Regions from separate parts of the Paraburkholderia kirstenboschensis genome, predicted to be linked through region 1. Evidence: predicted binding sites of a transcription regulator. Region 1 holds the regulator's gene; each other region holds the start of a gene.

Region 1 (9,703 bases):
CTCGCGCGAAGGCCGCAAGGCTCTGCGTTGCGGCGCCGACCTTGCGCTGGATCTGAAGGCGCAAACGCATCTGCTTTCGGTGGTGGACATGCGCTCGAGCATTGCGCAAAGCGCGGGCCTGCTGACGGACGTCGCGTGCGGCAGCTTCGAAAAGACTGCACGCGACATCCTGCAAGAGGGTGTGGACTGGCTGACCGAGCGCGGCGTAAACGCTCAGGGACACTTTGCGTTCGGCCATCCGATCGACGAGATCGCCAATCTTGCGAATGAGTTGCACGTCGACCTCGTGGTGGTGGGCCACCGTTGCCGCACGGGCTTGTCCCGATGGTGGATGGGCGCAGGCAATACACCGCTGCTCGACCGAGTGTCATGCAGCATTCTGGTCGCGTGTTCTTCCGCGCATGAGCAGCAGCAAGAAGCGGCCTGAGAGTGCGGTTCGGGCGTGCGGCCACACGCGCCAGGCATGCAGCCTTGGTGCGGGACGCGAGCGTTCGGCCGGATGAGCGGGTTGGGCGGAGTGTGGGGCGTGAGCGGCGTGGGCGTTCAGTCTGATCGGCGGCGTGAGTGTTCGGTCTGACACGCCGCGCCTGACGCTCACTCGTTCAGATTGACCGCTGCCAGCTTCCACGTGAAGAGACCTTCGCGGATGAAGATGGCGGAGTAACGCGCGTCCCCGGCGCCGTGCTGGTAGGTGACTGCGAACTCGTTGAGGCTGCGATAGCCGGCTGTGGTTTGCGGCGGTTGCGGCGGGGCGCCCCTGGTGGTCGCGTTGCCGCTCGCATTCCCGGTAGCGCCGCCAGGCGCGTCGATGTCCGCACCGGGCGATGCGGGCGCAGGCGCGCTGGCAACGGGCGGATTGCCGGTGACCGGCGCAGCGTTCGGCCGCTCACCGGGCTCACCGCGCGGCGGCATGCCGTTCAGCAGCGCAGCCACGCCGTCGGGAGTTGCATACGCGTCGACGAGCGGGCCGATCAATGCGACGCCAATCATCGCGCCGATCGCAGCCAACGGATTGCCGTTTCCATGTGAGTCCAGCCGGCGCGTCAGCAAGCCTGTGACTTGCTGCTTCAGGCTCTCGCGCAAGGCCGGAAAATCGACGTACCGATTCACCGTCTGCGCGTCACGTGCGTTGGCCGCGCGTTTGAGGTTATTGAGCGCGATATATGGCGAGGCATAAGCAAAGCCCAACGCCGCGATCACCGCGATAACTATCAGCGTGACGATCAGCGGACGGGCGCTGCGCTTCCTGTTTGTTCGAACTGCCATCGAGCGGAAATCTCCGTCAGGTGTGATCTAACGTGGACCGCGGCCACGCTGAAACGATCCGTGCGCTGCCACAAAGCATGTGGCCACGGCGCGCCCGCACACCTCACAGATCATCAGGACTCGAACACCGCGCCGTGGACATTGGTTTCCTCGGCGATGCAACGGTCGATCATGCGGCACACCGCATCCACAGTGCCGACCATGATGAGCCGGGACGGCCCATGGTAGACGCGCACCGGCGCGCGGCGCTCCGGCTCCGCAGTATTGAGCCCTGAATTCAGCGAAACGCGGGCGAATGCCGGTAGTGAAGACGGCAACGCGGCCTGCAGGTCGGAGCCGCGAGCGGGCGAGTCGAACAGCGACGCGGTAGCGGCCGTGGACGCTTCGATCAGTGAGCAAGGCACCAGCTTACGCAGATGGCGCAGACGGCCGAACTGGCGAAACGGCAACAGACGGGCAAGGCGTTCCATGAGTCTCTCCGGGCGATTCAACATGAGTACTGCTTTAGTCGGTGAGCAGGCGGGCGGTTGGCTAATGACGCACTGAGGACGCACTAATGACGCACTGAGCTTGTTGCTCATTGAGCCGACCCGGCGCTGTCAGAACTCGCCCGGGCGGATCAGCCCGACAGCGATGCCTTCGAGCGCGAAGTCCGCGCTGCCTGTCTCAACGAAGATGTTCTCGTAATCGGGGTTCTCGGCAATCAGCTCGATACCGTTCGCGCGGCGCTTCAGGCGCTTGACCGTGACGTCGTCGCCAAGCCGCGCAATGATGATCTGGCCGTCTTTGGCCTCGCTTCTTTTCTGCACCGCGAGCAGATCGCCGTCGAAGATACCCGCGTCGCGCATGGACAGTCCGCGCACCTTGAGCAGGTAATCGGGCTTGCTCGAGAAGAGCGCCGGGTCGCACGCATAGTGTTGCGCGATATGTTCCTGCGCGAGGATCGGACTGCCGGCGGCAACCCGGCCAATGAGCGGCAGCGACAGCTGCATGATGCTGGCGTGCGGCAACGTGAACTGATGCGGCGCGTCGTCCGGGCCGGCAAGCAGGCGAATGCCGCGCGACGCGCCGGCCGCGAGTTCGATCACGCCCTTGCGGGCAAGCGCCCGCAGATGCTCTTCAGCCGAGTTTGCCGAGCTGAAACCGAGTTCGGCGGCGATCTCCGCACGCGTGGGCGGAAAACCGGTGCGGTCTATGGCCCGGCGGATCAGATCGAAAACCTGCTGCTGTCGTGCGGTGAGTTTGGTCATGGCGTCACTGTATGGATGAACAGGTGCCTGTATTTTTATACAGTATCCGGCGCAATTCAAGCTTTACTTTAAGTTCGGGAGTGGACGCCTCGCTGCAACGTCGTAAATCGGCGTCAAAACATCCGTTTTCGTGCCGCAACGCCTTATCTGGCTGTCATTACCACTTTTGCGTATTAAAAAATGAATAAACATTATTTTTAATGATGAAAGCGCTTCGATAGACTGGCCTTCCAGTCGCGCTCATGTGCACGTGATCCGACGCAAAACAACACCACACGCTGTTTCAGCGCACCAACACGCGGAGAACTTGACATGAATCATCAGGACACGGGTCGGGCAGGCAGGAGCCGAAAACTCATCGCAGCGCTCGCGTTCGGCGCGGCAGCCGCGCTCGGCGCCCTCGGCGCGGCCGGCCACGCGCAAGCCGCCGACACGACGCTGCTGAATGTTTCCTACGACCCGACTCGCGAGCTCTACCAGGACGTGAACCAGGCTTTCGCCAAGGAATGGAAGGCGAAGACCGGCGAGACCGTCACGTTCAAGCAGTCGCACGGCGGTTCGGGCGCGCAGGCGCGCTCGGTGCTCGACGGCTTGCAGGCCGACGTCGTGACGCTCGCGCTCGCTTACGACATCGACGCGATCGCGAACAAAGGTTTGATCGACAAAGGCTGGCAGAAGCGCTTGCCCGACAACGCGTCGCCGTACACGTCGACGATCGTGTTTCTGGTGCGCAAGGGCAATCCGAAGCACATCAAGGATTGGGACGATCTGACCAAACCGGGCGTGTCGATCGTGACGCCGAATCCGAAGACCTCGGGCGGCGCGCGCTGGAACTATCTCGCGGCGTGGGCGTATGCCGCGCATCAGCCGGGCGGCAATGACCAGAAGGCCAAGGAATTCGTGGGCAAGCTGTACAAGAATGCCGGCGTGCTCGATTCCGGGGCGCGCGGCGCGACCACCAGCTTCGTGCAACGCGGCATTGGCGACGTGCTGATCGCGTGGGAAAACGAGGCGTTCCTGTCGCTGAAGGAATTCGGTCCGGACAAGTTCGAAATCGTCGTGCCGTCCGTGAGCATTCTGGCCGAGCCGCCGGTGGCGGTGGTGGATAAGGTCGTCGACAAGCACGGCACGCGCAAGCTGGCCGAAGCGTATCTGAATTTCCTCTACAGCGAGCAGGGCCAGGAAATCGCCGCGAAGAACTTCTACCGTCCGCGTTCGAACAAGGTTCCGGCCGAACTGACCTCGAAGTTTCCGAAGCTGAAGCTTTACACGGTCGACGATTCGTTCGGCGGCTGGGCCAACGCGCAGAAGACGCACTTTGCCGACGGCGGCGTGTTCGATTCGATCTACCAGCCGCAGTAACACAGCCGAGGTCCGCGCCGCAGCAGGCGTGGACCGAGGCAACGCGACGCGCCACGGCGCGTCACTTTCCGGAGCGCGCCATTGGCGCGCTTTTGGCCGATCAGGACCAGGCGGCCGGCAACACGAGCATCAACTGAAAGAGTAACGAGCATGACCACGTTGACCTTCCGCAAACCAAGCGCCTTGCCCGGTTTCGGCCTGACACTCGGCATCACGGTGGCTTATCTGAGCCTCGTGGTGCTGATTCCGCTCGCGGCGACCTTTCTGAAGACGGCGTCCCTCGACTGGAGTCAGTTCGTGCGCGCCGTCAGTTCGCCGCGTGTGCTGGCCTCGTACCGGCTGACATTCTTCTCCGCGCTCGGCGGCGCACTGATCAACGCGGTGTTCGGCTTTCTGGTCGCATGGGTGCTCGTGCGGTACAGGTTTCCGTTCAAACGCATCGTCGACGCCGTGGTCGATCTGCCGTTTGCACTGCCCACGTCGGTGGCCGGCATTTCGCTCGCGGCCGTGTACGCGGGCAACGGGTGGATCGGACAGTTTCTGGAGCCGCTCGGTCTGAAGGTGGCTTTTACGCCGGTGGGCGTGCTGGTCGCGTTGACCTTCATCGGTTTGCCGTTCGTCGTGCGCACGGTGCAGCCGGTGCTCGAAGAGTTCGAGCGCGAGCAGGAAGAGGCCGCCGCGTGCCTCGGCGCATCGCGCTGGCTGACGTTTCGCCGCGTGGTGTTGCCGGCGGTGTTGCCGGCGTTGCTGACGGGCTTCGCGCTCGCGTTCGCCCGCGCGCTGGGCGAATACGGCTCGGTCATTTTCATTGCAGGCAATGTGCCGATGAAGTCGGAAATCACGTCGCTCCTCATCATCACCAAGCTCGAGCAGTATGACTACGCCGGCGCTACGGCGCTTGCCGTCGTGATGCTCGTTGTCTCGTTCCTGATGCTGCTCTTCATCAATACGCTGCAGTGGTATCTGCAGCGCCGCACGAGCCGCGGCAGCGCGGGTCCGGCGCCGGGCGCAGCGAGCGTTGCAAGCATTGGCGGAGGTGTGCAATGAGCCGCCATTCAGCAGGTCACGTCGATAACGCCGGCAGCGTCAAGGCGCACGCCGTGGCTCCGCGCGCGCCACTGAACATTGCACGCCGGCCCGATCCGGTCACTGAACCGCCGCTCGTCCGCTGGATTCTGACCGGCATTGCGCTGCTGTTCCTCGCGCTCTTTCTCGTCGTGCCGCTCGTCGCCGTGTTTTATCAGGCGTTGAACAAGGGACTCGGCTTTTATCTGGAGTCGCTCGCCGACCCGGACGCGCTGGCGGCCATCAAGCTGACGGCGATTACAGCGGGAATCGCTGTGCCGCTCAATCTGGTGTTCGGCCTCGCGGCTTCGTGGTGCATCGCGAAGTTCGAGTTTCGCGGCAAGGCGCTCCTCACCACGTTGATCGATCTGCCGTTCTCGGTGTCGCCGGTGATCTCGGGTCTCATCTACGTGTTGATGTTCGGCGCCCAAGGATGGTTCGGTCCGTGGCTGCAAGCGCATAACGTGCAGATCATCTTCGCCGTGCCCGGCATCGTGCTCGCGACGATCTTCGTGACGTTCCCGTTCGTCGCGCGCGAACTGATCCCGCTGATGCAGGCGCAAGGCAACGACGAAGAGGAAGCCGCGCATGTGCTCGGCGCGTCCGGCTGGCAGATCTTTCGCCGCGTCACGCTGCCCAATGTGAAATGGGGCCTGCTGTACGGCGTGATTCTGTGCAACGCTCGCGCGATGGGCGAGTTCGGCGCGGTGTCGGTCGTGTCGGGCCATATTCGCGGCCAGACGGACACGATGCCGCTGCACGTCGAAATTCTCTACAACGAATACAACTTCTCGGCGGCGTTCGCCGTGGCGTCGGTGCTGGCCTTGCTCGCACTCGTGACGCTCGCGCTGAAACTGCTCGCCGAGCGTCATATGTCGGCGGAACTGTCGGACGCCCGCGACGTGCCTGCGCACGCCGGACCCGTCACGCTGCCGTCCGCTTTGCCGTCGACCGCGCAACCGCTGAACATGCAATCTTCGCAGCAACACCCGCTCAAGCAAGGAGAGCTGTAATGGGTATCACCGTACGTAACCTGCAAAAGCGCTTCGGCGATTTCGTCGCGCTCGACAACGTCTCGCTCGATTTTCCGCCGGGCGAACTGGTTGCGCTGCTCGGGCCCTCGGGGTGTGGCAAGACCACGTTGCTGCGTGTGATCGCAGGCCTCGAATACGCAGACGGCGGCCAGGTCGTGTTGCAAGGCCAGGACGTCGCGACCGTCGGCGCGCGTGAGCGCGAAGTGGGCTTCGTGTTCCAGCATTACGCGCTGTTCCGTCATATGACGGTGTTCGAGAACGTGGCGTTCGGGCTGCGGGTGAAGCCGAGGAAGGAGCGTCCGTCCGAAGCGGTGATCCGCGAGAAGGTGCATGAGCTGCTCAAGCTCGTGCAACTCGACTGGCTCGCGCAACGCTATCCGTCGGAACTGTCGGGCGGACAGCGGCAGCGTATCGCGCTCGCTCGCGCGCTTGCCGTCGAGCCGAAAGTGCTGCTGCTCGACGAACCGTTCGGCGCGCTCGATGCCAAGGTCCGCAAGGAATTGCGCAGCTGGCTGCGGCGTCTACATGACGATCTGCATATCTCGACGATCTTCGTCACGCACGATCAGGAAGAGGCGCTCGAAGTGGCGGACCGTATCGTCGTGCTCAATCGCGGACACGTGGAGCAGGTCGGCAGTCCGCAGGACGTGTACGACCATCCGCAAACGTCGTTTGTGTATGAGTTTCTCGGCGCGGCGAACCGCCTGCACGGCAACGTCGACGCGAGCGGATTCGTGGTGGACGGCGCGGCGTTGCCGGTCGCGATCAGCACCGACTTCAGCGGTCCGGCTTTCGCGTATGTGCGTCCGCACGACCTGCAGTTGTATCCACAGTCGGCGGGGCACCGCGAGGGTATCGTCGTCGATGTGCGGCGCGTCGTGACACTGGGCGGCTCCGTGCGGGTCGAGCTCGCGGGTCGCGAGGGCAATCTGCTCGAAGCCGAACTCGATCGCGAAGCCTGGCGCGAGCTGCGGCTCGCGGTCGGCGACGGCGTGACGGCGGTGCCGCGCGCGCTGCGGGTGTTCCCGGCGCAATGAGCGCATGACCCGATGCGACCCAACACGAACGAACTCAAATAACTCGAATAACTCAACTCTCGCTGAACCGGACACTTCAAGATGAACTTCCAGCAATTGCGCTTCGTGCGCGAGGCCGTGCGTCAGAACATGAACCTGACCGAAGTGGCGAACGTGCTGTACACGTCGCAGTCGGGCGTATCGAAACAGATCAAGGATCTCGAGGACGAACTCGGCGTCGACATTTTCATTCGACGCGGAAAGCGGCTCACAGGTCTCACGGAGCCGGGCAAGGCGGTGCATCAACTGATCGAGCGGATGCTGCTGGACGCGGAGAATTTGCGGCGTGTCGCGCGCCAGTACGCGGATCAGGACAACGGCCATCTGGTGGTGGCGACCACGCACACGCAGGCGCGCTACGCGCTGCCGAAGGTGATCCGTCAATTCACCGAGGTTTTTCCGAAGGTGCATCTGGCGCTGCGCCAGGGGAGCCCGCAACAGATCGCGCAGATGATCATCAACGGCGAGGCGGATATCGGCATTTCGACGGAAGCGCTCGACCGTTTCCCCGACATCGTCACGTTTCCGTGCTATTCGTGGCATCACGTCGTGGTCGTGCCGAAGGATCATCCGCTCGTCGGCCGCCCCAATCTGACTCTGGATGAAATCGCCGAATTTCCGATCGTCACGTATGACCAGGACTTCACGGGCCGCTCGCATATCGACCAGGCGTTCGCGAAAGCAGGGGCGCTGCCCGACGTGGTGCTGACCGCGATCGACGCCGACGTGATCAAGACCTATGTCGAGCTCGGCATGGGTATCGGCGTGGTCGCGGCAATGGCCTACGATCCGAAGCGCGACACCGAACTGGTCGCGCTCGACACGCAACACCTGTTCGAGGCGAGCACGACCCGGGTCGGCTTGCGCAAGGGCGCGTTTTTGCGCGCGTATGCGTACCGGTTGATCGAGATGTTCGCGCCGCAATTGACCGAGGCGGAAATCGCCGCGCAGTTGCGCGAGGCAGTGTGAAGCGCTAACTGCGAAGCTTCTGTGGCCGGTTCAAAGGCGCGCGACGGCGGCGCATCATCGCTTACAATCGCCGCCATGAACCCACAGACCTCTTCTTCCTCTTCCAGCGCCGCGGCGCCGCTGCCGCGCGTCGCCGTGCTCGCCACCGGCGGCACGATTGCCGGCGCGGCCGCGGACGCCACCAATACGTCGGGGTACCAGGCCGGCGTGGTCGGCGTCGAGCAATTGCTGGCCGTGGTGCCGGCGTTGTCGACGGTGGCCCGCATCGCGCCGGAGCAGATTGCGAGCGTCGACAGCAAGGACATGGCGATGCCGCTGTGGACCACGCTCGCGCAACGCATCAACGCGCTGCTTGCCGCCGACGACATCGACGGCGTGGTGGTCACGCACGGCACCGATACGCTCGAAGAAACGGCGTATCTGCTGCATCTGACTATCAAGTCCGACAAACCGGTGGTGCTGACAGCCGCAATGCGGCCCGCGTCCGCGTTGTCCGCCGATGGACCGCTCAATCTGCTGAACGCCGTGACCGTCGCGGCGAATGCGGGCGCGCGCGGACAGGGCGTTCTGGTTGCATTCAACAACAAGATTCATAGTGCGCGTGACGTGGTCAAGACGAGCACCTATGCGGTCGATGCATTCCAGTCGCCCGAAGTCGGGGCGCTTGGCTGGGTGCAGGACGGGCGCGTCGAGTTTCAGCGCAGCGTGGTACGTCCGCACACGCTTTCGACTGAATTCGTGATCGGCGCGAATTGGCCACATGTGGAAATCGTCGCGAGCTATGCCGGCGTGTCGCGCATTGCCGTCGATGCGCTCGTGACAGCCGGCGTGCGCGGCATCGTCGTTGCGGGCACGGGTAATGGTTCGATTCACGCGTCGCTTGCGCAGGCTCTGGCCGATGCCGCTTCGCAGGGCGTCGCGGTAGTGCGTTCGTCGCGTGTGGGCTCAGGGCATGTGATGCGCAATGGCGCAGCCGCCGACGATGCACTCGGCTTTGTCAGCGCCGGCTCGCTCAATCCGTACAAGGCGCGTGTGCTGCTGATGCTGGCATTGGCCGCAGGCGGCGCGGGACCGGTCGCTTTGCAAAAAGCGTTCGATACCTACTGACGCCTCGCGGCGTTCAACAAAAGTTGTCGAATGAAAAACGCGGCGCTCGATTGACGACTTCGAGCGCCGCGTTGTCTTTTACCGCAGTTTTTTTTGCCCGCGCAATGCGGGCATTTGCAACCGGTTATTGCGCAGCCGGAATCACCAGCACCTGGCCGGGATAGATCTTGTCCGGGCTTTTAAGCATCGGCGTATTGGCCTGGAAGATCACGTCGTTTTTAGCGCCGCTGCCGTAGTACTTCTCGGCGATCTTCCACAGGTTGTCGCCCGGCACGACCGTGTGGAACTGCGTGGGTGCCGCGGCGGGCGCGGTCACGCTCAGTTGGTCGTCGACCTTGTCGACGTTCTGCACATTGCCGGCTGCCACGAGGATCTTGTCCTTGGTTGGCTGGTCGGCGGCTTCGCCCGATACGGTGACCGTGTGGCTCGTGCCGTCGTAGGTCACCTGCAGACTGATTGCGTCCAGTCCCTGGCTGCGGATGTAAGTGGCGATCGCGTCGCCCGCGGTCTTGTTCAGCGCGGCGAGGTCCGGTGCGGCGGGGGCGGATTCGGCCTTGGCCGGCGTGGACGCGGC
Region 2 (9,703 bases), 740 kb from region 1:
TAGGACGCGCCTCGTGCGCGCCGGCTTGACGCATGTTACCCGAATGCGCCGTCATTCAGGCTCGGGGCGCGCCGCCCGCCTCGCACCGCTGACCGCGAGCCGTTACTCTTTGCGCAGGCAATAAACTAATCACGAAAACATATAAAAGGCGCTGTGCGATGCTGCATGCGCCTCTTGACGTTACGTTACAATACCGCTTTTGGCGTTTGCGCCTTCCCTGATTCCGCATGCAGGAGCTGCCTGAATGACTCACGTTGTGACCGAAAGCTGCATCAAGTGCCGCTATACCGACTGCGTCGATGTGTGCCCGGTGGACTGCTTTCGCGAAGGTCCCAACTTCCTCGCGATCGACCCCGATGAATGCATCGACTGCGCAGTGTGCGTGGCCGAATGCCCGGTGAACGCCATTTATGCCGAAGAAGACGTGCCGGGCGACCAGCAGAACTTCATCGAGCTGAATGCCGATCTCGCCAAGAACTGGCCGAGCATCACCAAGACCAAGGCGCCGTTGCCGGAAGCCGACGAGTTCAAGGACGTCAAGGAAAAGCTCGCCCTGCTCGCGCGGTGAGCGTTTCTGAGCCCGTCACACGTCCTGACAGTTCGGATCAAATTGAGATGAACGCAAGGTATTGACAGGCGCCAACGCTCCTCCTACAATTTCGTTTCTCTGCTGTTGTTTTTCTGTTCCTCGATAGCTCAGTCGGTAGAGCGCCGGACTGTTAATCCGTAGGTCCCTGGTTCGAGCCCAGGTCGAGGAGCCAAGAATTGCAAAAGCCCGTTAACCAAGACGGGCTTTTTTATGTAGATCAAGTTGTGCTGCTGTTCCTCGATAGCTCAGTCGGTAGAGCGCCGGACTGTTAATCCGTAGGTCCCTGGTTCGAGCCCAGGTCGAGGAGCCAAAATTTCAAAGGCCCGCATCCGTGCGGGCCTTTTTGTTTTGCTCTTCCTTCAAGACAGGCGCCTCATTCGCGGTCGGCGCGTCGTTCTCCACCAATCATTCACGGCGGTTTTTCCAAGGCTCGTCTGGCGAGGTTTTGCCGATCGTCTCGCCAATCTTCCGGCGGTATACGATGACAGCTTTGCGGCGCACACCACGCCTCCAACGCTCCCTGCTCAATCCGGCCATCTCATGAAAATCACCACGTTGCACATCGCGCTTGCAGTCGCTGCCGCCGTCGCTTTGCCTGTCGCGCACGGCGAAGAAGTCGGCAGCGTCAATACGAACTTTCACATCACCGGTTCCGATCGGGTCGTCGTCGAGGCCTATGACGATCCTCTCGTTCAAGGCGTGACCTGTTATGTGTCACGCGCGCGCACAGGTGGCGTGAAGGGCACGCTCGGCATCGCGGAAGATCCCACGGAGGCGTCGATCGCCTGCCGTCAGGTCGGTGCAATTCATTTCACTGGTCCGCTGAAGCAGCAAGCCGATGTGTTCTCTGTGAGCATGTCGTTGATCTTCAAGGCGTTGCATGTGGTACGCGTGGTCGACACGAAGCGCAACGCGCTCGTGTATCTCACTTACAGCGACCGGGTCGTCAGCGGCAGCGCGAAAAACAGCGTGAGCGCCGTGCCGATGCCGGCCGGCACCACAATCCCCCTGAAGTGACCGACCTCGCAGGTCAGCGCGAGCGACGTCCTACGAAAAAGCGCACGGTGCGCGCCGCCGAACGACGCTCGCCGTTGCGCCCGCAGCCGCCTCTCCGCGCTAAACTGACTGGCCGTGCGAGAGCCATGCAATGACCGCCGTCCATCGTTTCCAGAATTCAGCCCGTTACTGGCGCACGCCGCTTCTGCCCGGCGCGGACCTGCTCACGGCTGAATATCACGACCACGAGTTCGCGCCGCACTGGCACGATGCGTTCACCATTCCCGTGATCGTCGCGGGCGCCGAAGGCTATCGGTATCGCGGTTCAGACTATGTCGCCGAAGCCGGGGGCGTGCCGATCATTAATCCGGGCGAACTGCACACCGGCTCGAAGGCGGTCGAAGCAGGCTGGCGGTATCGCGTAATGTACGCGCCGGTGCAATTCATTCACGAACTCGCCGATCAAGTCGCCGGCAAACCGCAGCCTTTGCCGTGGTTCGCACCCGGCGTGATTCGCGATCCCGACCTTGCCGCGCGGCTCGCGAACGCGCACTGCATGCTGGAAACGGGCAGCGACGCGCTGGCAGCCGAAACCGCGATGCTCGACGCGCTCTCCACGCTGCTCGTGCGCTATTCGCAGACGCTGCCCGAGCCTTCGCGCGTGGCCGTCGACGACGCCCGCGTCGCCGTCATGAAAGAACGCCTGGCAGGCGACCTGCTCGAACCGGTCATGCTCGCCGAAGTGGCGCAGGCGGCCGGACTCTCGCCGTTTCACGCGGCGCGCCTTTTCAACCGCGCGACAGGTCTGCCGCCCCACGCCTGGCGCAATCAGGTACGCCTGCAACGCGCGCTCGCGCCGTTGCGCGCCGGCGTCCCCGTAACAGACGTCGCGGCCGCCAGCGGCTTTACCGATCAAAGCCATTTCACGCGGCATTTCCGGCGCATGTTCGGCGTGCCGCCCGGACGCTGGCAGGGACAGTGATCGTCCGCAAGAACGTACAAGCCCGGCTCTGCCCCGCCCGTTATGCTTCCCGACTCAAAGGAGGCAAGTTTTGACCCACTCAGTCCGTTTAAGGGAAGTCACGGCGGGCGCGCGCGACATCATCCCGATGATGGTCGGCTCGGCGCCTTTCGGCGTCATTTTCGGCACGCTCGTCGCGTCCGGGCCGCTACATCTGTGGCAGGGCCAGTTGATGTCGCTCGTGGTATTCGCGGGCTCGGCGCAATTCATCGCGCTTGGGCTGATCGCGGGCCACGCTAGTTTCGCGGTGATCTGGGCGACCACGCTCGTGGTCAATCTGCGTCATGTTCTGTATAGCGCGACACTCGCACCGCACGTCGCGCATCTTCCGGCGCGCTGGCGCTGGGCTCTTGGCGCGCTCCTCACTGACGAAGTATTCGCAGTTGCGTGGGAGCACTATCGGAACCGCGAGCCGGGCACCGTCGGCCCGCACTATTTCTTCGGCGCCGGTCTCGCGATGTACCTGAACTGGCAGCTCTGGACAATCGCCGGCCTGCTGTTCGGCGCGGCCTTCCCCGGGCTTCAATCGCTCGGACTCGACTTCGCGATGGTCGCCACTTTCGTCGCGATCGTCGTGCCGCAGCTCATCGCGTTGCGCTATATCGCGGCCGCGGTGACCGCGGGCACGCTGGCCTTCTTCTGGCAAGCGTGGCCGTACAAGCTCGGCCTGCTCGCCGCCGTCTTCGCGGGCGTCGTGGTCGGCGTACTGCTTTCCACATCGGGCTTCGGCTTGCGGCGTGCGCGCAGGTCGGCGGAGGGATCGCGATGAACTACGTCGTATTGATACTCGGCATGGCGCTCATCACGGGGGTGATCCGCGCCGCCGTCTTCGTGCTCGGCGACCGGCTGGTGTTTCCGCCTCTGGTGCGCACCGCGCTCGGCTTCGTGCCGGTCACCGTGCTAACGGCAATCATCGTGCCGATGGCCGTCTCGCCGCATGGCGCCGACACCGGCGCTGAGCTGACGTGGCGCAATCCGCAACTGGTCGGTGCACTGGCCGCTGTCCTCGTGAGCGCACTGACACGGCGGCCGCTCGTTACCATCGCGGTGGGCCTCACGGTGTTTTTTGTCTGGCAATGCGTGGTGCTGCGATAACGCGCATGGGGTCCAACAAGTAAGGGCTCACTCACGCGGAAGCAGCCGGCGGTGGCGGCTTCCGCCTTCACCGCCGACTTTGATCGAGAGCCGCAAAACCTCTCCGGCATCGCTACCGAGCCCGCCTCAAATCCGACAAAACCCTTAAGTTTCCCGTCGATCCGCCGATATGCAGTCGAGGTCCGCTCGTCGGGATACGTCCCGCCAATGACGCGGCAACAGGCAGGAATCAAACGCGCAGCCATTGCACGTCCAGTCTTCCGGGTCCGCTTGCGACCGGAAAAACACGACGAGGCCGCGCGGCAGGACCAAACGGGATAGACACATGGGTCAAATTACCCTCACGCTCAAAGACGAGACCATTGCGACGCTGCGCAAGGATTTCGATGCATTTCTGCGCGTATCGCTGAAGCTCGATCCGCAGTTCGCGACGCCTTCGTTCGAGGACTTTCTGCGAGCCAAGCTGCTCGACAACATGGTGCCGCTGACCGAACATGCAGTTCAGCGGATGTTGCAGGGCGGCCAGTATGCATGGGCGAAACGCACGCTGGACAAGGAATTTCCGGACGTCGTCGCGATTCTGATGCGGCAGGCCGGCGAATTCGGTTTCGGCTTTGCGGCGCGCTCGGAGTGGACGCCGGAAGAGTTGGCCAAGCAATGTCGCGACTGGGCGGCGGCGATCGTCAAGGAAGCCGAAGGCGACGCCGTGCTGGTCGACCCGCTGTCGGCGCAGATCAAGGGCGCGGTGCAAGACATTCAGGCGCTCGAGGAAATCATGCAGACGCCTGCATGGCGGCTCGTGGAATCGCTGCGTCAGCGTGTGTATGAAGCGAAGGTGGCGTGCGAAACGAGCGTGGGCAGCACCGCGCGCGAAAAGCTGGGCGAACTGCGCGGGCTGTTGCGGCTCGGCATTTCGCACGGTTCGTTCCAGAAGCAGGAAGCGCAACAGATCATGGAATATCTGCGCCTGCTGAAGCCGGAAATCTTCGTCGAGGAACCCTACGACGTGTTTTCGCGAATGGCGGCGTGGCTGCGCAACTTCTTCGTGCCGCCGCGTCCGGCACCGCAACAGCAGCAACGGCAGTCGCGCTAGCTTTACCAAGCGGCAGCCAGCGTGTGGAGCTAGCTGGCTGCTACCGGGAGGCTACGGGGAAGCTCCCCGAGCAGCTACAGCAGCCTGCCCGGCATCGACCCGCCCGACCGCCCACCAGCGCACGGCTCAGTCCCACATCTTCCTCAGCCTTGCTCCGATTTCTACCTTCGCCTGCGCCGCCGCGGCAAGCCCCGCGGCCGTCGGTGCACTGGGCATCGGCACGCGCGGCCACGCGTACGCGTCGAACAGGGGCATCAGGTGCGTGGGGATAAAACGCGTGCGCGACGCCCACACGTGACGATCGCCCATATGCGTCTGGTTGTGCACGTAAAAGCGCTGTGGCACGACGATATGCAGGTCTTCCTTTGCACGCGTCATCGCCACGTAGAGCAGGCGGCGCTCTTCGTCGATTTCCTCTTCGCTGCCGGTGCCCAGATCGGACGGAATGCAACCGTCGACCCCATTTAGCACGAACACGTTGCGCCACTCCTGTCCCTTTGCCGAATGGATGGTGGACAGGATCAGATAGTCTTCGTCGATGAGCGGCACGCCCGATTCGTCGCTTGTGGCATCGGGCGGATCGAGCGTCAACTCGGTCAGAAAGCGCTCGCGCGATGCATACGTGCCCGCAATGCTCTCCATCTGCAACACATCGGCATGACGGATCGCGGCGTCTTCATGATTGCGCTCCAGATGCGGCTCGTACCAGCGCCGCACCATCTCGAACTCCGCAGGCCATGGCGTCTGCCGCCCATACACGGTCGACATCAGCTTGACGAACGGATGCCAGTCCTCCTGCGCGCGAGGCGGCGGCGCAAACGCGGCGAGCGTGCCCCCCGCGGTGTCGGCGGGATTGCCCACGCCGGCGCGCGCGACGATTTTGTCGAGCACTCTGGCGGCCGTGGCCGGCCCCACGCCGGGCAACAACTGCACGACGCGAAAACCGGCCACACGGTCGCGCGGATTCTCGGCCCAGCGCAGCACCGCGAGTACGTCCTTGACGTGCACGGAATCGAGAAACTTCAGGCCGCCGAACTTCACGAACGGAATGTTGCGCCGCGTAAGTTCGATCTCGAGCGCGGCGCTGTGATGCGCGGCGCGAAACAGCACCGCCTGCGACTTCAGCGTCATGCCCTGCTCGCGCGCCTCGAGCACCTGCTCGACGATATAGCGGGCCTGGTCGGCCTCGTCCGCAACAGTGACGAGCCGGGGACGCTGCGCCGACGCCTTGTCGGTCCACAGGTTCTTGGTATAGCGCTCGCTCGCCAGTTCGATCACCGCATTCGACGCGGCAAGAATCGGCTCGGTCGAGCGGTAATTGCGTTCGAGCGTGACCTGCGCCGCGGGTGGATCGAAATGCGCCGGGAAATCGAGAATGTTGCGCACGGTGGCGCCGCGAAACGAATAGATCGACTGTGCGTCGTCGCCGACCACGGTCAGGCCGCGTCCGTCCGGCTTCAGCGCGAGCAGGATCGACGCCTGCAGGCGGTTGGTGTCCTGATATTCGTCGACCAGCACGTGATCGAAGCGCGCCGACATATCCGCGGCAATCGCCGGCTCCGCGGCCATATGCGACCAGTAGAGCAACAGGTCGTCGTAATCGAGCACGCTCTGCTTCTGCTTGGCGTCGACGTAGGCGGCGAACAGCATGCGCAGATCGGCTTCCCACTCGCGACACCACGGGAACGCGCTGTCGAGCACCTGCCCGAGCGACGCGCCGGTGTTCACGACGCGCGAGTAAATGGCGAAGCAGGTTCCCTTGGCCGGAAAACGCCGTTCCTTCGCGGATAGGCCCCGTTCATGCCGCACCAGATTCATCAGGTCGGCGGAATCCTCACGGTCGTTGATCGTGAAAGCCGGTGCGAGACCGATCAGTTCGGCATATTCGCGCAGAAGCCGCGCACCGACGCTATGGAAGGTGCCCGCCCATGTCAGCCCTTGCGCGAGCGCGGCGCGCGTGCCGAGCGCCGTCGTGGCGATGCGCGTGACGCGGCGTGTCATTTCGAGCGCCGCGCGGCGCGAAAACGTCAGCAGCAGGATTCTGCGCGGATCGGCGCCCTTCACCATCAGATTGGCCACGCGGTGTGCAAGCGTGCTGGTCTTGCCGGAGCCCGCGCCCGCAATCACCAGCAAGGCGCCCGGCGGTGCATGAGGCGTAGCCGCGCCGAATTCGACGGCCTCGCGCTGCGCGTCGTTGAGCTTGGCAAGCCAGGCGGCGGTATTGGACGGCGGCGGCGTTTCTGCGACGGCAAGCACGGTGTTTTTCAAGGCGTTCGATGGATGGAAACGGCGACGCATACTGTATATCCATACAACCCGCGCGCACAAGCGCCCTTTTTTCGCATGGCTGCTGGGCAGTCACACGAGCGCCGCGTCGCATCGCACGCACGTTTCCCGCGCCGGCGAAAAACAACGGCCCGTCTGCTTCTCGGAGACGGGCCGTTTCGTCGAGCAAGACGCGTCTGCTCATCCGGGAGCAGAAAGCCTACTGCTTTTTCGCGTCCTTCAGAGTGGCCTCGGCATGCGCCTTGTCGGCGTCGGCCTGAGCTTCGGTCTTTTCCTTGTCCGCCTTGGCTTGCGCGACAGCCGCCTTCTTGTCCGCCTTGGCCTGCTGCTTCGCCGCCTTCTGATCGGCGTGCGTGACCGGCGCTGCGGCCGGATCGCTTGCCTGCGCGAATGCGGCCGACGACAGGCAGCCCGCGATCAGCAGCGCGCAAAGCCGTCCCGTGAGAAATTTTGCGGACTTCGTAGATTGAGTGTTGCTCATGCGATACCTCCTTACCAGGCTCATCAAATCAACTACAGCGGCTTAAACCAGGTTCGACGCCGCGGGCTTACTAAGCCCGCGGCTCGACCTGCTATTAGTGCTTAACCTCGCCGCCGTCAGGCTGCACGCCCGCCTGACTTTGCAGGTTCATCTTCATTTCGTTGTCGGCGGCCTGCTTGTCCGCTTTCTTGTTGATCTTCGCGTCGCGCACTTGCTCCTTGTATTCGGACTTGGCAGCCTTCTGCTGTTCCTTCAACTCGGCCTTCGACGCCTTCTTCGACGCGCGGTACTCCGCATTAGCCTTCGCGTTCGCTTCGCGCTTTTGCACCAGCGGATCTGGGGAGCCCGAGGCCGTCAGGCGCGTCGGTGCCGGTGTCACCGGCTGGATGCCCTGAGCAGCGGGCGCGGCCGGCGCGACGTCGGCGCCTGGCGTCTGGAGCTGTGCCTGCGTATTCACGCCCGCGACCGGTTGAACGGGCTGCGTGGTCTGCGCCACCGCTGCGGTAGCGGCGAATGCGGTCATGGCGGTTCCGATCAGGAGCGTACGAATCTGGGTCATGGCAAATTCCTCTCTAGAGTTGTTGTGGCCGGGTGGAGCTATCCTGCATCGCGCTGGGCGCGCTGGACACCTTCCCGGTCTGCTCATAGCCGAACTAGATCCGGCAAGCTTTCCTGCTGAGATGCACTTTACGAGTGAAGTTCAATCGTGGCGACCGGTGTTACGCGACGTTTCACTTTCCGACAAGCGGATAACATCTGCTTGCATTTGCTTGCGATGCGTTCACGAAACACTGCGCGAGACAACGCGACTTCTTCGGGGCAAGCTTGTGGCTTATGATGCGAACCCCTTGCCTGAAGGTGCAATGCCCATGCCCAACCTCGATTTCACGCTCACCGGCGACTACGTCGAACTTCACAATCTGCTGAAGATCACGGGGCTCGCGGACAGCGGCGGCTCGGCAAAAATGATGGTGGCGGACGGAGCCGTGACGGTGGACGGCCGAGTCGAAACGCGTAAAACGTGCAAGATCCGCGCGGGTCAGGTGGTGCTGCTCGGCGACACGCGGATCGCGGTCCACGAAGCCTGACGGCTGCTGCCCGGTCGAACCACGAGATTCCGCAGCAAACTCGCGCACCAAAAACGTGCTTCGTCCATCGACTTTGCAGCGGTCACGCAATAAGCTGTTGGTTTCGCTAGACGAGCCGCCCCGCTGACATCGCCGGCTGCTGGGCCCTCCGGGAAACCGCGTGGAGCCGCGCTGACGGGCGTCATCGCGGGGCCCGTGAGCCGTCATGCGACCGTGGGCCCGCGCGTCTCTCGTGCATTGCGTGCCTTCAGTGCCGCGGGTGCTTCCGGGGCCGCTGTCGCCGGCGGTCACGGCGTCGTCATTCCGTCAAACTTTCACGCGCTCCATGACTCAATCCGGCCTCACCCGGGTAGCAACCCGTCCGCCGACCCTTTCCCGCCACGCCGCCGACACCGCACGGCTCGCCGCGCCGCTCGCCATCGCGCAACTGTCGCAAATGGCCATGGGCGTCACCGACACGATCCTGCTCGGCTCTCTCGGGCCGGACGCGCTCGCGGCCGGCGGTCTGGGCGCCAACCTGTTCTTCGTCGTCGTGACGCTGCTGCAGGGCGTGCTGACGTCCGTCAGCGTAAGCGTTTCGCATGCGCGCGGCGCGCAGGAAGAAAGCCGCGTGCCGCACATCTACTGGACCGGTTTTGTGTTGTCGGTGCTGCTGTCGGTGCCGGCGTTCGCGCTGCTATCCTTCGCGACGCCCATCCTGCTTGCGTTCGGCGAACCGGCGCTGCTCGCGCACAACGTCGGCGAATATGCGGCGGTGCTGCGCTGGGGCGCTCTGGGCAGTCTGATCGGCGTCGGTCTGATGCGCTCTTTCCTGCCGGCGATCGGCGCGGCGCGGCGGCTCCTGTGGGTGTCGCTGATCAGCGTCGGCGTGAACGGATTTCTCAACTACGGACTGATTCACGGCGCCTACGGGCTGCCGCGGCTCGGCTTTCTCGGCTCGGCCGCTGCGACGTCCATCACCGTCTGGCTGACCGCGCTCGTGCTGATGGCGCTCCTGCACCTACGGCCGCGCTATCGCCATTTCGTGGTCGCCACGCGCCCCAACGTCCCGCTG
Region 3 (9,703 bases), on a different replicon from region 1:
CGTCACCATTACGCTCTTCGGAAGCTCGGTAATGCTGAACTCGACGTGACGACTTACGTCGGAATCGCAGGCATCTTCGACCCAGCAGAATGAGCCACGACTACCTGCTGAATAGGTGCACAATAAGATACGCCAGCTCCGACAATGACTGTATAAGTTGCGCCAAGGTGTCAGCTCCTCAAGTCTGTCTGCGTGAGTGTATCTGCGTCATCGTTGAGTCAGTTTGAGTTTAAGTCTCTCACACCCTGGGCCAGTCATCAATTTCACATTCCGAAAAGTTAGCCGCGGGATGACCCACATGCTCCGCGAGCGGTCACAGGTTACGGCGACAGAGTTTTCTTTTACGCGGTCCCGCAGCTAAGTCCCTTCGGCTAGCGGGACAACATTACCCGTTTAGGCCGCCAACTTGTGCTCATAAAACGGCCGGTCCCTGTCATCAAGTATGGCGTACATTGCCGCCAAGTCCGACGCATCCGGGTTGAGCCAAGCGTCTATATGTTCCGGCTTAATAGGGATAATGCAGCGGTCGTGACCTGCCGCTGCAACCTCCGGCGGCGGTTCGTCCGTAATGGCCGCGAATGAGAGCAAGTCTGGTTCGCCAGGAGCCGACCAGCGCGACCACAAGCATGCGACATGCATCAGCTCGCCATTACTCGGGCGAAACTCCAGAACAACATTCTCGTCTCGCTCGTGAGTCTCGAATAACGTCCCCTCCATCTTGGCCTTGCTGACATTCTCATAAAACACATCGACGAGCATCACGCCGTGCGTGTATCCAAAGCACGGCTTCCAAAAGCCTTCAAGATTGTCTCGACGGGCGTTATATGTGCCGGGGTATTTCACGTCGTAGGACGCGGGTTTGCCAGCAATGCGGCATTGATAACGCATCGGCTTCACGATACGCTGCCCGTCTTCGATGACCATCACGGGCGCGTAGTGGCCCGGAAAAATGCGCGAGTCACGCGGCTTTGGCTCGGTGCGTTGAAGGTCACCGAGCTTGCCGCGCGTCCAGGCAATTTTATCGGTGGCGATTCGCTGGCTCGCGGTAGCAGCCTTGGTTATCTTTGTCTGCAGTGTCCGTTCCGCGTCTGCCAGTCGCTTACGTTGTTTGAACAGGTCCTGCTCGAGGTTGGTCACCTGCCCGGCGTTGAATCGGTCGATTGATGTTTTGATTTCGCGCTCGGCGTCGGTCTGTGGTTCGGCGAACGCATCTTCCATCGCCTTCGGAATCTTCGCCTTGCTTACACCCTCAGCGCGTTCGAAGAATAGGCGCGCGAACTCATGGATGTCCATTGTCGCGCCAAACATGCGTACGAATTTGCGATAGTCAGCTTGAATCTGGGCCGAGTAGCACATCAATGCCTCCGTTTTGTTTTCCAATGATACGCATTCTCTGAAACGACGCGAGCACGACGGGCGTGCAACTTCGACGAGATTTTGTGTGAACTTTGACCAGTCGCAGGCTGCCAAACATTATGTTGCGGCCTGGACAACTGGGTATGACAAGCGTATTGCTGGTTGATGATGAGGAGGAGGCTTTGGCGGCGTGGAGCACCAGTTGTGCCGCACTTCCAGTGCAGCCTAGACACAAGTGCATTCGCTGGAAGCGGCCCGAATCAGGCCGCTACTTTTCAAACGCGAGGCGCTCGCTAACCGCCACGCCGCGACGAGCCCTTCCCGTTGCCGCCAAGAGCGTCGCGGCCCAAGCCGAGAAGTGATGGCAACAGGCGTCGCTACTTGATTAGCCTCAATGCGCCAGCTCCGCCGGGACACGTGGAACGGCCACTGGAGCAATTGGTCTGACGGTGCGGCCCCGTGTCGATAGAAGCACAGGTGTCGGTTGCAATTGGATGGTAAGTGGTTCGATACCGACGGGACCACGACGCTTAACTATTTCGACGGTAAGGCCTCCCGCGGCGGCCTTTAGAGCAAGTCGCAATATCGCGGGCGACGCATCTTGCGCGACAGCGAGCGGGCGCAGCATAACGAAAAGCGTGTCCGAAGCCTGAGCGGCTAGATGAAGGCGACGCAGCGATGAGGCTTGGACGTGCTGAGTCCAATACAACAGGGCGCCGCAACTGCCACTTCGAAGAATTTGCTCAGCCGACCACAACGCGTCCGCCGTTTTCGGCGCCTTTATATGCATCACCGTCTGAATCGGCACGCCGATGTGGGCCAGACCGAGGCAGTGCGGTGCGTGGGGCGGCTGCAGCAGCGCGACGCATCGGGCGTCGACTAACTTCAATGCCGGCTGGAGCAGGCGGAGTTCGCCTACGCCGCCTTGCTGCACAAGCAGCTCAACCAGCCCGCCTAGCGGCCACCCGCCATCCGGAAGCTCCGCCGAAAGCGAAGGGTAACCCGCGTCCAATACTCGGCCGCGCCCTTGCGCGAGCTGGGACGCCCGCCACAGCGATGGATGCTTTCAAGGGCGGTCGTGCTCGCAGTCATGATTGCGGAGAATACTGTATGAATGTACAGTATCCTCCACCGATTCAGCCCGCTCGCGCGTGGCCGCCGGAATCAGCTTCTCGGCCGGCCGAGCCGACGCCAGCGGGCGCAAAATGCGTGTGGTTCAGAAACGGCACGCGCACTCATGCCCATAGCAGATGCCCAGCTTGGAGGGGGCCATGTTTGAAGACATCGTCGGATTGCCTTTGCTTACAGACGCGCACAAGTCGGTGCTTTGCTGCTACCTCGCTGTTAGCGACGTCGCAGCCCTTTCTTTGCAAGGGGACTGGCTCAGCAATGACCACCTTGTGGAGTCCACCCGTATCTGGCTGCAACGGAACGCGTTGACGGCAAGCTGGCTGGAGCGGATTGAAGTTGTCGCCGAGGCGCGTGAAATCGCTCGCGCGGTCGTAGAGCATGAACCCAACGATGAAGGCGATGCGCGGCCCGAGCAGCTTTTTACTTCTGCAATGACAGTTCAATACGCATCTCCCGTTGTTGCCAAAATCTGGAAGCGATGTAACAGTGCAGTCTCAAATTGACGCGCGGATTCGTTCCAAGCACAGACCGAAGATGGAACCGGACACCTACAAGGGATACAGCATTTGGGGCCACGCGATTCCTCAGCATGACGGCTATGCGGCGAGCGGAACCATCACGAAGGGTACGAAGCTCGTGGAGAGTTCGGGTGTGCTCGCGGCGTGTAGAACAGAAGATGAAGCACGAAGCATTGGCGTCAATTGGGCGCGCGCGTGGGTGGACACCCCCGGCTAACCTTCAGTTTTAAGCGCGCGTGACGCTCTTTGTAGGAACACTTTCCAGCACGCGCCTCAGGCAAATCACCGATGCTGGACACAACATTGCAAACTGCGTACTTGCTCGGATTTCAGCTGGCGCAGTGGTCCGGTCTGCTACGACATAGCCGGCCCGTTGAAAGAACTCGGCGGCGGTCGTCGTCAGCAACCACAATTCAGAAATGTCATCGGCCCGCGCAAGGTTCTCGGCGTAAGCCAGTAATTGGCGACCCAATCCTTTCTCGCGAGCGTTGTTCGCTACGACGAGTGACCGCAGCAGCGCACTTGTCCCGGATTTCTCGAGACCAACGCACCCGATGAACCCTCCGTTTGCGTCCTCTACGACCAAAAAGCCGTTGAGTCCAATAGCGGTGATGTCGACCGCCGGCAACCTGTTTTCCACGAGCAATACTTTGATGGCATCAAGGTCATCACTTCGTGCGGAACGTATCTTCATAGTCGACGTTGTCCTTGATGGTTTCGGAGGCGATGTCAGGCGGCCATAGGTTGAGCGTGGCGGCTGACCCGAACAGCCACAAAGAACGCGATTGCTGACAGTATCGAGACGAGAAACACGGTCCACTCAACAGCTACATAACCGTGAGTGAAGCTCCAGATGCTGGCAGCGGCAATCGGTGCTGTTCCCTTGGCGACATTCGACGGGAACGAGAGCATACCGCTGACCGCGCCGTAGTCTTCTGTCCACATCAGGTCCTGCACGATGGTGCCGCGCAGGATAGTCATCATGCCATTCGCAGCGCCGTAGCAAAGCGCGAACAGCCATAGGAGCGCGGCCGAGTGACCAGCACTTATCAGGATAACGGTCGACAGCGGGAATAGCGTCACGATGATGATGCCCACGGTACTAACATGAACCGTTCGGCCGAAGGTGAACCAGACGGCTCGTGCGGCTACCTGAGCCGGACCGATGAGCGCCATGGTTGTTACCAGCACGGCGTTCGACACGCCGCGCTCGACCATGAGCGGCACCAGATGAAATGTGAGCGCCGCGAACGTCGCGTAGTAGGCTGTGAAGCACACCGCGAGCGCCCAGAAAATTGGAGAACGAAGCGCGCGACGTGTGGCTGCGTCGTTGGCCAGCTTTACCGCGCCATTGGTCGGCCGGGCGCCCGGGTCAGCGCGCGAAGAACGGATTGTCAGCACATGAATAGGCAGACAGATAATCAGATTTAGGGCAGTGAGAACAACGAGTGACGTCCTCCACCCCACCGAGCCAACCAAAAACTGGGTCAACGGTATGAAGACCGTGCTGGCGAATCCAGCGACCAGCGTGATGAGCGTGATTTTGGTTCGGAAGCTTCGCGGATAGCGGTGCGTGACGACGGCGAAGACGGGGTCGTAAAACGTGGCGTGCGGCGGCGCAGCGTGCGGCGGCACAGCGAGCAACGTAAGCGCTAGTTTTCGCGCACCCAAGCTTCTGCGTTTGAGAAAGTCCACGATGGTGTCCGCAACCCAAAGTTGCGGACGCAATCCATGACCGAGAATGACCTCACCTTTTTGCCCTTGCGGGTGACACGTGTGTCGGCGGCAAGCGCAGTTTCGCCCCCGCAGACAAGCGGCGGTCGACGCCTGCCTGCAACCAGGCGCATCGCTGTCTGCCTCGCCCTAAAGGCTGGGGTGAACGCCAACCAGTTGCGCAAATCGGTTCGGCTGCGCGAACATGCCATTCTTCAGCAGGAAGATATCCTTCAACCTGAGCGGTACGCGGCAAGCAGGACTATTACCCGATGCAACAAATCAGCTGATGCTTCGGGCGTTCTTGATGTTTTTTGATACAGACAAGCAGGCTCAGCTCGCGGGACTTGACTGGGCGCGAGCCTGGGTGGATAGCAACGGCTAGAATGACCGGTGCCACGTTCCGAAGTCTGTCGGCGCTATGCAGTTAGATTTTTTTTACGTGGTCAGCGTCTAGAAGAGATTGCTTCGATGTACGCGTCCTGCGCTTGATGCGCCTGTGCGAGCGCAAAGCCACTGCTGCGCCGGGTGTTCAGCCAATTCGATTACCTAGAGCTTGGCGATTTGAGCGGTGATGGTCAGGAACTGGTCGATATCCGCCCCAGAGTGGCAATGCAAGGGCGATACGCGAATTGCGCCATCTATACCGAACGAGTCGAGCATGCGCCTGGAATACAGGCTCGTCGCGACCCGCTCATAAACGACGACACCACGCTTCTCATATTCGCGCACAGCGTCGGCCGGAGACAGGTTCTGGAACGCAGTTGCCACTATTAAATCCCGCTTCGTCAAATCAGGGTGGTCAAGCAGCACTTTGACGCCGTTAATCCGTCTCAGCCCAGGAATGTCCAGACTGCCGTCAAGCATGCGGGACAACAAAGCGCGCTCATGAAGCTCAATATTGTGCATGCCTGCGACGAATCTGGCCCGCCGGTCCGTGGCTCCGGTGAAGTGCGTTCCAAGCCAGCAGACGTAGTCGACAATCGCCGTGATGACGGCAAACTGTGCCGGCGCAGAACTTCCAAGGTCCCAGAAGTCTATCGGCTTGCCATTCAGCTTATGATGCGGAAGTCTCGCGGCACGATTTGACAGCCAGGACATGCCCGACCCTCTGCACCCAAAAAACTTGTACGGGGCAATGTTCAGGGCATCGACTGGCGTGTCTTCCAGGTCAATCACGCCGTGCGGCGCATGCTGGACCGCGTCGACGATGACATAGAGGTCCGGCTTAATCATTCGAGCTCGCCGAACGATGTTCTTGATGTCGATTTTGGCGCCGGAGATGTTCGATGCATACATCACGCTGAGGAAGCACGTATTCTGGTCGATGAGCATGACCACATCCTCTACGTCGATACCGCCCGTGACCGGATTGCTTTTTGCGACCCGAAGCTCCTTGTTAAGGTGCTGGGCGTAGTAAGACACCGCGTCGAACGACGACGGGTGTTCCAGTGTGGTAGTGACAAGGTTGGTGCCCGGGACATTCTCGGCAATGGCGCGCACCATGTCGAACATGGCTCCGGACGCGGTGAGAGAGGCAAAAACGGTGCCCCCAGTCGCATTCAGGATGAATCGGAAGTCGTCCGTGCCCTCGGTCTGAATTGCTTGCAGATGTCGCGCCGCATGATGCATGCGTTCGGTGCAATCCGGAATTGCATCCACACTAGCCGACCGCTCAGTAGCTGCCTTCAGTCGAAATGACCCACCGGCATTGTCGAAGAACAACCGCGCCTTGCCATCAAAATCGTGGTCAACGTGATGGAAACGGGCTTTAATTTCGCGAGTGAGCTCCTCCGGAAAGAGCGAGCCGATAGATTCTTTCATGATTTGCGATGGTCGTTTGCGCTGCGTTATAAGAAGGCTGAGGATAGCTGCGTCGATAGCATGTGGAGGTGTCGGCAAATCCGACTCCCCACTCGTAAAGTCGATGATTTGGCGCCCCTGTGTGCGAAGCTTGTCCACAAGTGCTTTCGCGGCCATGCTTGGAGAAGGCTTGATACGGTTAATCCGTTCGGACTGGTATTAGACATGTGTCGCGCTCTGCATGCCCTGCGATTACTCGGCCAGACCTTTGGCGACCAGAATCTGATTAATCCATTCCTGCTCGCAACGTCCCGTCGCGATTTCTGCCTGAATCGCCTGTTCCTTCGTGTTCCGCTTTGCGGCGACCGCAATCAGTTCGTCAGCATCCGCCTGCGCAAAATTGACAACACCATCCTCATCTCCAACGACGATGTCGCCAGGATTGATTACCTGACCGCCGACAGACACGGGAACGTTCAGTTCGCCTGGGCCATCCTTGTATGGTCCACGATGAATGACACTGCGCGCGTAACATGGGAAGTCTTCAAACGAAGCGACGTCGAGAATCGCACCGTCGATGACGAAACCGACACAACCAAGCTTTTGCGCGTGCAGTTTGATGAGTTCACCCACGAGCGCGTTATTCGACTCACCGCCGCCATCGGTAACCAGGACGTGACCCGGTTGCAGCATAGTCAGTGCCTTGTAGAGTACCAGGTTGTCGCCAGGACGGCACTTCGCCGTGAATGCGGTTCCGATGAGTTTGCCGGCCCTGTTGTAGCGCGTCAGTCCCGCGATGCCAATACTGCGGGCGAGGTTGTCGCTCAGCTGCGGTGCGACCACATGTTCGAGTGCCTTGACGACTGATGCGGGCGCAAGCTGAGGTGCAGGATTGACGCGAAAACCGGGAAGACTCATAGCTGACTCCGTCAGGGACGCCATATGGCGCAGCGAAGTGAACGATAAGTCCTCAAAACAGCGCGAAAAAGCGATTTTTTTCTATCGTAGAATATCTCCTTTTCTCATGTATCGGAGAAGGACATGCTGACCTTCAAGCAGATTGAAGCGTTGTACTGGATTGTCCAGTTGGGCTCGTTTGAAGGCGCCGCAAGCAAGCTCAACGCCAGCCAGTCTGCCATCTCCAAACGGGTGCAGGAATTGGAAAGTACATTCGACCTGGCCGTTTTTGACCGCACGCACCGCAGCGCGCGCCTCACGGAAAAGGGAGAAGAGCTTTTTATCTACGCCAAGGAACTACTGGAACGGCGAGACCACATTGTGGAGCGTGTTAGTGCCAAAGAGGTACTTGTCCGCAGGCTACGACTAGGGGTAACCGAGCTCACTGCGTTGACCTGGCTGCCTCGCCTTATTGCTGCTATCAAACGCGACTACCCCAAAGTCATCGTTGAAGCCGAAGTTGAGTTGAGCGCGACGCTACGCGACCGGTTGACCGCCGATACGGTCGATTTCATTATTGTTCCGGCGGCGCAGGCTAGCGAACGCTTCGTCTCGACTTCGCTTGCATCGGTCGAGAACGCATGGATATGCGTCCCCGAACTGGTGCCCGGGAAAAGAGCAATCCCCCTTTCCGAGATATCCCGGTTTCCTCTCCTAACCCAAGGGAATCTCTCCGGCACGGGCATGACATATGGGCGGTTCCTGCAGGAAAATGGCGTCAGCGCACCGAAACTCCTTTCCAGCAATAATCTGATTGCACAGATTGGGTTGACGCGGTCCGGCATGGGCGTCACCTACCTTCCAAAAGCTTGCTTTCAGTACTTAGTTGACGATGGCGTACTTGGAATTATCCGGACGACTCCTCCACTGCCCCCAATCGAATATGTCGCGATGTATCGAGCCGACCATGCGTACACGCTCAACAGCGAGATAGCCAAGCTCGCGGCCGCCTGCTGCGACTTCAATTCGTTACTCCTGCAACCGGGCGAGCCGAGTCGAAGCTCCGCACGCGTACGGAAATAGTGGAATTCCCATGGTTAGTCTGGGGCAGGTCAATCCCGACTCGTACTATTCTTACGGGCATTGGCATATCGGATTAACGCGGGCTGCTCGTCGGCGCCCGGGCTGTGGCCGCAATCATGTCACGCGAAAAAAGCCGAATATGGACCTCGAGCCGTTCTCTCTGGCCCACTTTCGCTAAAACAATAGCGCGCCGGAGCGCGGCCCCTTCATGCTTTTAGCGTCCCGAAACACAAGAGCGTCCTTGGTCCAGAGTCTTGCAGGTTCGATGCGGGTCAACGATGCTTCGCGGTGTTCAACCGGGACTCGAGATAGTGAATGCTTGCGCCCCCAGAGACAAAGGCGTCCGTCTCCAGCAGCTACTTCACGATTATCGACGGCGAGAGAGAGGCTACTTGCACCACTGCTCTCCCGCCGGGTAGTTTCGACAGCCTGCGCTTCGAACGACTAAGACCGGCAGCGCTTGACAAGACGAACCGAATCCTCGCCCTCCTTCAGGGTCAGTTCTGAGAGTTCAGACTCAGAGACGAGCTCAATCAACTCTCTGACTTTTTCTAAATCCACTTCCCGGTTCTAGACAGTTCGGTTAATGCCCGTCAGAACGGTTTAATGCGTCCGTCTGCCCGACAGCGCTGTTGGGCGAAGGCAGCCAAGACGCAAGGCATTGCGTGAGTTTTAAAGCCCGACTTAGAAGCGTGTTCGCAATGCGACCATCGCGCTCGTACTATTGTTCTCACCTGCAAACGTACCAATCGGGCTGTTCGGGTCGGTTACCTCCGCGCCACCCAACAGACTGTGGTCAACTTCAAGATATACGTCCGTACGTCTTGAGAGAAGATAGTCCGCGATGCCGTAGAAAGAGGCAATGTGTCCCGTCTGAGAGCCTGCTACGTTAGTGACGTGGTCGTATAGGCCGCCAACAGTGAACGTGATGTCTGATGCCGGCATGTAGCTTCCGCCCAGATTCACGAGATTGTCGATGCGTGCCTTGGTCTGAGTCGCGGGCCCTGCGACGGTCGCCGAATTGCCGATGATGTTGGTATTTGCGAGTGCACCACCGGTATTGTTAGCGGCGATTTCGAATCCCGCGTCGCGACGCGTGTAAATGTAATACGAGTACAGAATCGCCTTCGCAAACGCATAACGAACGCCCAGGCTTCCCGCATACATATTGTGGTTCGCAGAGTCCTTCGACTGCTGGCCAA

The links. Region 1 encodes LexA, which represses DNA repair genes until DNA is damaged. Its sites were predicted from a motif close to ACTGTATNNNNATACAGT; they were not measured.
Region 2: the regulator LexA is predicted to act here: its motif matches at 7,093-7,110, upstream of RW095_RS23635 (ATP-dependent helicase).
Region 3: the regulator LexA is predicted to act here: its motif matches at 2,462-2,479, upstream of imuA (translesion DNA synthesis-associated protein ImuA).

What each region holds. Positions count from the first base shown of each region.
Region 1 covers NZ_CP136513.1:949,683-959,385, forward strand. The annotation lists gene RW095_RS27025 (universal stress protein) at 1-427, shown strand, start outside; gene RW095_RS27030 (DUF2939 domain-containing protein) at 595-1,266, opposite strand; gene RW095_RS27035 (hypothetical protein) at 1,380-1,736, opposite strand; gene lexA (transcriptional repressor LexA) at 1,866-2,516, opposite strand; gene RW095_RS27045 (sulfate ABC transporter substrate-binding protein) at 2,829-3,878, shown strand; gene cysT (sulfate ABC transporter permease subunit CysT) at 4,029-4,925, shown strand; gene cysW (sulfate ABC transporter permease subunit CysW) at 4,922-5,956, shown strand; gene RW095_RS27060 (sulfate/molybdate ABC transporter ATP-binding protein) at 5,956-7,014, shown strand; gene RW095_RS27065 (CysB family HTH-type transcriptional regulator) at 7,096-8,022, shown strand; gene RW095_RS27070 (asparaginase) at 8,098-9,129, shown strand; gene lysM (peptidoglycan-binding protein LysM) at 9,254-9,703, opposite strand, start outside.
Region 2 covers NZ_CP136513.1:213,514-223,216, reverse strand. The annotation lists gene fdxA (ferredoxin FdxA) at 245-568, shown strand; tRNA gene RW095_RS23670 (tRNA-Asn) at 686-761, shown strand; tRNA gene RW095_RS23665 (tRNA-Asn) at 824-899, shown strand; gene RW095_RS23660 (CreA family protein) at 1,130-1,606, shown strand; gene RW095_RS23655 (helix-turn-helix transcriptional regulator) at 1,737-2,567, shown strand; gene RW095_RS23650 (AzlC family ABC transporter permease) at 2,695-3,375, shown strand; gene RW095_RS23645 (AzlD domain-containing protein) at 3,372-3,701, shown strand; gene RW095_RS23640 (DUF4088 family protein) at 4,027-4,794, shown strand; gene RW095_RS23635 (ATP-dependent helicase) at 4,921-7,050, opposite strand; gene RW095_RS23630 (hypothetical protein) at 7,280-7,561, opposite strand; gene RW095_RS23625 (hypothetical protein) at 7,656-8,120, opposite strand; gene RW095_RS23620 (RNA-binding S4 domain-containing protein) at 8,431-8,649, shown strand; gene RW095_RS23615 (MATE family efflux transporter) at 8,975-9,703, shown strand, end outside.
Region 3 covers NZ_CP136512.1:1,216,835-1,226,537, forward strand. The annotation lists gene RW095_RS14195 (hypothetical protein) at 1-93, shown strand, start outside; gene RW095_RS14200 (SOS response-associated peptidase family protein) at 394-1,356, opposite strand; gene imuA (translesion DNA synthesis-associated protein ImuA) at 1,748-2,410, opposite strand; gene RW095_RS14210 (hypothetical protein) at 2,628-2,990, shown strand; gene RW095_RS14215 (hypothetical protein) at 3,022-3,222, shown strand; gene arsN2 (arsenic resistance N-acetyltransferase ArsN2) at 3,232-3,699, opposite strand; gene RW095_RS14225 (MFS transporter) at 3,735-4,700, opposite strand; partial or broken gene RW095_RS14230 (hypothetical protein) at 4,896-5,103, shown strand; gene RW095_RS14235 (aminotransferase class V-fold PLP-dependent enzyme) at 5,268-6,542, opposite strand; gene RW095_RS14240 (RraA family protein) at 6,774-7,463, opposite strand; gene RW095_RS14245 (LysR family transcriptional regulator) at 7,563-8,501, shown strand; gene RW095_RS14250 (porin) at 9,186-9,703, opposite strand, start outside.